DNA from 3 places in the Streptococcus sp. Z554 genome. Region 1 is predicted to be linked to each of the others. Evidence: predicted binding sites of a transcription regulator. Region 1 holds the regulator's gene; each other region holds the start of a gene.
What was found. The regulator Rex, encoded in region 1, represses fermentation and respiration genes when NADH is low (regulators of the CRP and FNR family bind a similar motif). The targets are predictions, from matches to a motif close to TTGTGAANTANTTCACAA.
Positions count from the first base shown of each region.

Region 2: the regulator Rex is predicted to act here: its motif matches at 1,184-1,201, upstream of adhP (alcohol dehydrogenase AdhP).
Region 3: the regulator Rex is predicted to act here: its motif matches at 1,249-1,266, upstream of adhE (bifunctional acetaldehyde-CoA/alcohol dehydrogenase).

Region 1 is NZ_JBRKNV010000001.1:270,810-273,078, reverse strand. Features, by position in the region: gene radC (RadC family protein) at 1-390, shown strand, start outside; gene ACVC7R_RS01410 (gamma-glutamyl-gamma-aminobutyrate hydrolase family protein) at 414-1,103, opposite strand; gene ACVC7R_RS01405 (redox-sensing transcriptional repressor Rex) at 1,119-1,760, opposite strand; gene ACVC7R_RS01400 (DUF4649 family protein) at 1,847-2,056, opposite strand; gene ACVC7R_RS01395 (DUF1831 domain-containing protein) at 2,066-2,269, opposite strand, start outside.
Region 2 is NZ_JBRKNV010000003.1:163,720-165,988, forward strand. Features, by position in the region: gene adhP (alcohol dehydrogenase AdhP) at 61-1,080, opposite strand; gene ACVC7R_RS04495 (gamma-glutamylcysteine synthetase) at 1,450-2,269, shown strand, end outside.
Region 3 is NZ_JBRKNV010000005.1:7,138-9,406, reverse strand. Features, by position in the region: gene yajC (preprotein translocase subunit YajC) at 1-110, shown strand, start outside; gene ACVC7R_RS05450 (low molecular weight protein-tyrosine-phosphatase) at 159-596, shown strand; gene ACVC7R_RS05445 (hypothetical protein) at 589-1,002, shown strand; gene adhE (bifunctional acetaldehyde-CoA/alcohol dehydrogenase) at 1,302-2,269, shown strand, end outside.

The DNA.
Region 1 (2,269 bases):
ACTGTAGAGATGGAGAGTATCCTCAGTAGTCGAAAGTTAGCTAAAAAGATGCAAGCTGAGCTGGGAGATAAAAAACAAGAGCACCTGGTGGCGCTCTATCTAAATACTCAAAATCAAATCATTCATCAGCAAACCATTTTTATCGGCTCAGCTACTAGAAGTATTGCTGAACCTAGAGAGATTCTCCACTACGCCTTGAAACATATGGCAACGTCAGTAATTCTAGTTCATAATCATCCTTCAGGAGCAGTGGTTCCCAGTCCCAACGATGACCATGTTACCAAGCTTGTTAAAGAAGCCTGTGAGTTGATGGGGTTGGTCCTATTAGACCATCTAATCGTCTCTCACTCCGATTATTTTAGTTATCGTGAGAAGACAGATATGATATAAAAAACCTGTATATAATACAGGTTTTACAGTTCATTGACGACATAGTCAAAAAGTGTTTTATCTTTGGGACGATTTTCAAAAAGGAATTCTGGATGCCATTGAACACCAAGATAAGGGAAGCCGTCTGTAGTTGTAACAGCTTCGATAATACCATCTTTAGGATCATGAGCTACAACCTTTAGATTCGGAGCTAGGTCCTTAATGCTTTGATGGTGAAAAGAGTTGATATGAGAGATTTCCCCATATATTTCTCGGAGAATCGTATCTGGTTCAGTTATGAGGCGTTGGGTCGTGTATTCGGCCGAACAGTCTTGCCAATGATCCTCAATCTCTTGATAGAGAGAACCACCCATAGCCACGTTAAAGAGTTGAGTTCCACGACAGACAGAGAAAATCGGTTTCTTTTGCTTGATTGCTTCTTTAATGAGGGCTAACTCAAAAATATCGCGTTGAAGGTGGTAATCGTCGCTATCAATAGCTTTTGGTTCACCATAGAATTTTGGGTCAACATTTTGTCCACCAGTTAGGATGAGTTTATCAATTAGGCTAACGTAGTAACGAGCCATTTCTTCATCACCAATTGGTAGGATAATGGGAATTCCTCCGGCTTCTTTAACACCTTCTATAAAGCCTTTCGCAGCATAACTCATCATCAGTTCATCATCTGGATGAGTTTTTTCATTTCCTGTAATCCCAATAACTGGTTTCTTCATAAATAATTTCGCTTTCTAATCCTCTTTACGCATGAAATAGAGGAGGGTTTGAAGTTCGCTTGTGAGATCGACATACTGAACAACTACATCTTTTGGAAGATGTAGGTGAACAGGAGAAAAACTAAGGATACCTTTGATACCAGCATCGACCAGAAGATCAGCAACTTCTTGCGATTTAACACTAGGGACTGTTAGAATAGCTGTTTTTACATCAGCATCTTTAATTTTTTCCTTAATTTGAGAGATTCCATAGATTGGAACACCATCAGGAGTTCGAGTGCCGACCTCTGGATGATCATCTAGATCAAAAGCCATGATGATTTTCATCTTGTTACGCTCATGAAAGCGGTAGTGGAGGAGGGCATGTCCCATATTTCCAATACCCACAAGCATAACATTGGTAATAGAATTATCATTTAAAAGATCAGCGAAAAAGTTCATGAGCTTTTTGACATCATAGCCAAATCCACGACGTCCAAGTTCGCCAAAGTAAGAGAAGTCACGACGAACAGTGGCAGAATCAATTCCAATGGCTTCTGCAATTTGTTTGGAATTAGCTCTTTCAATTTTCTCGGCATTAAATCTTTTAAAAATACGGTAATAGAGAGAAAGTCTCTTTGCTGTTGCTTTTGGAATAGCAGACTGTTTTTCTTTCACAAAATCACAACCTTTCTATCTACTATTTTATAGAAAGCTTGTGAAAATTGCAACAATAACGAAAAAAAACTAAGAAAAATCTTAGTTTAGGTATTTTCGTGATAGGTTGTTAAAAAACGATAAAGATTTCCAAGAAGACCTTGATAGATTTTAACCCCATTGTGGGTCAGTGATGTGACAACAGTCGTATCAGGAAGCGTCACACAGCCTGATAGAGAAAGCATAAGAGCTTCATAGTCTTCGTATTCTTGAATACGCACTACTTGATAGGCATCTTTATAAGTTAATCGAAACATAACAACCTTCTATCTTTCGCTTTTTGTAAATATGCCACGTTCAACCAGGCTATCCATCAAAAAGTAGAATTTCTCTTGGTGGATATGAGTTTCTTCTGATTTGAAGATATCAACTAAACGTAGACCAAATTTATCAGTGATATTGATTTTTACACCAGTTAAGTCTTTGTTGATGATAATCTTAAGTTGGAATCCTTCTCCACTATTTGGAAC
Region 2 (2,269 bases), on a different contig from region 1:
CACAAAAAAATCGAGGCGGGGTCTTTTGTCCCTACCTCGTTTTGCTATTTATGATCTATCTTAATGAGTAAAGTCTAGAACCATGCGACCTTGGATGGTACCAGCAGCCATTTCATCAAAGACAGCAATGGCATCTTCGACAGGCCGTTTTTGAACGACTGGAACAACGAGACCTTCAGCACCAAATTGGAAGGCTTCTTCCAAATCTTTACGTGTACCAACAAGGGAACCGATAACCTGAATACCGTCAAGAACTGTTTTAACGATGCTTAGATCCATCATTTCTGAAGGGAGTCCGACAGCTATTACACGACCGCCTGCACGAACAGAGTCAACTGCTTGGTTGAAGGCAACTTTTGATACAGCCGTTACGACAGCTGAGTGAGCACCACCGTTTGTTTTTTCTTTGATAAGGCCGGGAACATCTTCGACTTCAAGACCATTAATCACGATATCAGCACCAACTTCTTTAGCTAGAGCAAGTTTATCGTTGTTAATATCTACTGCGATAACGTGAGCGTTGAATACTTTTTTAGCGTATTGAACAGCTAAGTTACCAAGTCCTCCAGCACCATAGAGTACAACCCATTGGCCTGGCTCAACTTTTGCTTCTTTGATAGCCTTGTAGGTGGTAACACCGGCGCAAGTGATTGAAGAAGCTTGGGCTGGATCGAGACCTTCTGGAACCTTAACGGCATAATCTGCAGTTACGATACATTGTTCTGCCATACCACCATCAACTGAGTAGCCAGCATTTTTTACTGTACGGCAAAGGGTTTCGCGTCCGGTTGTACAATATTCACACATACCACAGCCTTCAAAGAACCAAGCAACACTGACACGGTCGCCAACTTTTAGGCTCTTAACATCAGGAGCGACTTCTTTTACGATACCGATCCCTTCGTGACCGAGAACACGTCCTGGAACTTTTCCAAAGTCACCATGGGCAACGTGGAGGTCAGTGTGGCAAACACCACAGTACTCAACTTCAACAAGTGCTTCCCCAGTTTCGAGCGGGCGGAGCACTTTTTCTTCAATAGCAACACCAGTGCTTTCTGGATTTACAACAACAGCTTTCATAGCTATCCTCCTTGGTTAGTAGTTGAGGTGCAGAGGAAAAGGGGCTTGCCTTAAATCGTGATTTAAGTGAAGTCGAATTTGAACTGCCCTCTTTTTTGTTTATATGTGAATTATATCACAATATTTAATATAGTGCAAGGAGATTTATGCAAAAATATATGAAATCGCTTAACTGGTTGATAAGTATGTGAAATTTGAACAATGATATCTAACGTAGTTAAATAAAATTTCATATAAATAGGAACTTGTTTGGTCTCAAATCTAGGGAGCGAGGTTGCAAACAGGTTTTCTAAGATTGATCTCTAGGAGTTTTTGGTATAATAGAGAGTAATTTATTTCTAGTATGAGAAGTTAGAGTGAGAGGTATGTATGTCCCCTTCAATTCAGTTATTAAAAGACCGCTATTTAAAAAATATCAAAGAAAATCCAGATCTCCACATCGGTATTGAGTTGGAGTTTCCTATCGTTCATACCAAAGGTCAGCCTACAGATATTGAAGTCAGTAAGGATCTGATGCGTTTTTTGGTTGATGCTCTCAGTCTGGAAATCGAAAAGGCAGACCAGGAGGGCAATCCGATTCAACTTGTAGAACCGACGAGTCAAGATCGAATTCTGTTTGAGGTTTCCTACACGACCTTGGAATTTGCCTTTGGTAGGGCTCAGAATATCCAAGAGGTCGAAGGACGCTTTGAGGCCTATATGAAGGTAATTCAAGAAAAATTAGGAGAAAAGGCTCATGCTATCCAGGGATGGGGGATCCATCCGCATTGGGATACTAATGACAATCGACCTGTGGCTTATCCACGCTACCAGATGCTAATGGATTACCTGCATATGGGAAGTCGTCAAGAAAGAGCTGATTTGCATGATTTTCCTGAATATGGTGCTTTTATCTGCGGGAGTCAAGTTCAGCTGGATGTTTCAAAATCTAACTACCTGCGTGTTATCAATGCTTTCACCCAGATAGAGGCAGCCAAAGCTTACCTGTTTGCCAATTCTGAGTTTTCTGGAGCAGGCTGGGACACCAAGATTTCACGAGATATTTTTTGGGAAGAATCCTTGCATGGGATTTATCCAGAAAATGTTGGTGTTAATGCCAAACTCTTTAAAGATGAGGATGATTTCTTTAATTATCTAGACCGCTCTGCGATTTTTACAGCAGAACGTGAGGGGGAAACCTACTATTTTT
Region 3 (2,269 bases), on a different contig from region 1:
GAGTTTACTTGACTTTCGAATTAGGAGCAATTAGAACAGTTTTGCCAGTTAAAGAAGCTGTCACACCTGAAGGTACAGTTGTCGAAGGTGAAAGTGCGATTGAAGAATAAAACGGGGTGAATCTCATTCCCGTTTTTCTATGAAGATGAGGAATAATGATGAAAAAGATTGTTTTTGTTTGCCTTGGTAATATTTGCCGAAGTCCTATGGCAGAATTTGTTATGAAATCTTTAACCGATGATTATGAGATTGAAAGTAGAGCAACTTCTTCTTGGGAACACGGGAATCCAATTCACGAAGGGACTCAAGAAATCTTTAAATCTCACGAGATTCCTTATGATTCATCAAAAACATCACAACAAATTACTAAGAATGATTTTGAATATTTTGATTATATCATTGGAATGGATGAGTCCAATCTTCTCGATCTGACTCGCATGTGTCCTCAAAGCCAGAAGCACAAGATAGAGGCATTCGCTTCTGAAAGTGTTCCGGATCCTTGGTATACAGGGGATTTTGATGAAACTTATGATCGGGTTTTAACAGGTTGTAAAGCTTGGTTAACACGTTTAGAAAATGAGGCAAAAAATGGATAATTTAAAGAAACTCTATGATAGATACAGCGTCTATATAACACGTCCTCGTTTAGAAATTGCGACAGTAGTGGTCATGGCTCTTTGCGCGATCTTTGTATTTGTAGGGAGCATGCCTAAGCAAGGAGTATTGAAATTGGATGGCGATTCACTAGTATATGATGGAAGTATCGTTCGTGGGAAAATGAATGGCAAAGGAACGATGACTTTCTCAAACGGAGATACCTATACTGGGGAATTTAAAAATGGCGCATTTAACGGTAAAGGAACCTACCAAGCTAAGGAAGGCTGGGTTTATGAAGGTGACTTTGTTAATGGCCAGGCTGAAGGTAAAGGAAAACTGACTACCGAGCAAGATGTTGTCTATGAGGGTGATTTTAAACAAGGTCTCTTTCAACAAACACAATAACCTCCTCTTAGAGGGGGTAGTATACCGCGTATACAGAAAGCGCTTACATGGAAATTAAGATGCTTTCCAATACCTTTTTACAATGAAGTTTGTGAAAAATAAAAATTTTATTGAATTATTCACAAAGTATATGAGCAAAAGTGCATGTGTAGGTGTGTTCAAAACTGTTTTCACAAGCAAATAAAAAAAGTTTGTGAAATTTCTATGAAACTGTTTACAAATCTTGAAGAAAGAGTTATAATAAGATTGTGAAAAAATTAACAAAGGATTTCCGATCCTTGAAAGCTATGGAGGAAAATATGGCTGATAAAAAAACTGTAACACCAGAGGAAAAGAAACTCGCTGCTGAAAAGCATGTCGATGGTTTGGTACAAAAAGCTTTGGTTGCTCTTGAAGAAATGCGTAAGTTGGATCAAGATCAAGTTGACTACATCGTAGCTAAAGCTTCGGTTGCAGCACTTGATGCCCACGGAGAATTGGCTTTACATGCCTTTGAAGAAACAGGTCGTGGAGTATTTGAAGATAAAGCAACCAAGAACCTATTTGCTTGTGAGCACGTAGTAAACAACATGCGCCACACTAAAACGGTTGGTGTTATCGAAGAAGACGATGTAACAGGATTGACTCTTATCGCAGAACCAGTTGGTGTTGTTTGTGGGATCACTCCGACAACTAACCCAACTTCAACAGCAATCTTTAAAGCATTGATTTCATTGAAGACTCGTAATCCGATTGTCTTTGCCTTCCACCCATCGGCTCAAGAATCATCAGCTCACGCTGCTCAAATCGTTCGTGATGCAGCGATTAAAGCAGGAGCTCCTGAGAACTGTGTACAGTGGATTACTGAACCATCTATGGAAGCAACTAGTGCACTTATGAACCACGAAGGTGTTGCGACAATCCTTGCAACAGGTGGTAATGCCATGGTTAAAGCGGCTTACTCATGTGGTAAACCAGCTCTTGGGGTAGGTGCCGGAAACGTTCCAGCTTATGTTGAAAAATCAGCTAATATTCGCCAAGCTGCTCACGATATCGTCATGTCTAAATCATTTGACAACGGTATGGTCTGTGCATCTGAACAAGCGGTCATCATCGATAAAGAAATCTACGATGAGTTTGTTGAAGAATTCAAATCTTACCATACTTACTTTGTTAACAAAAAAGAAAAAGCTCTTCTTGAAGAATTCTGCTTCGGTGTGAAAGCAAACAGCAAAAACTGTGCTGGTGCAAAATTGAACGCTGACATCGTTGGGAAACCAGCAACTTG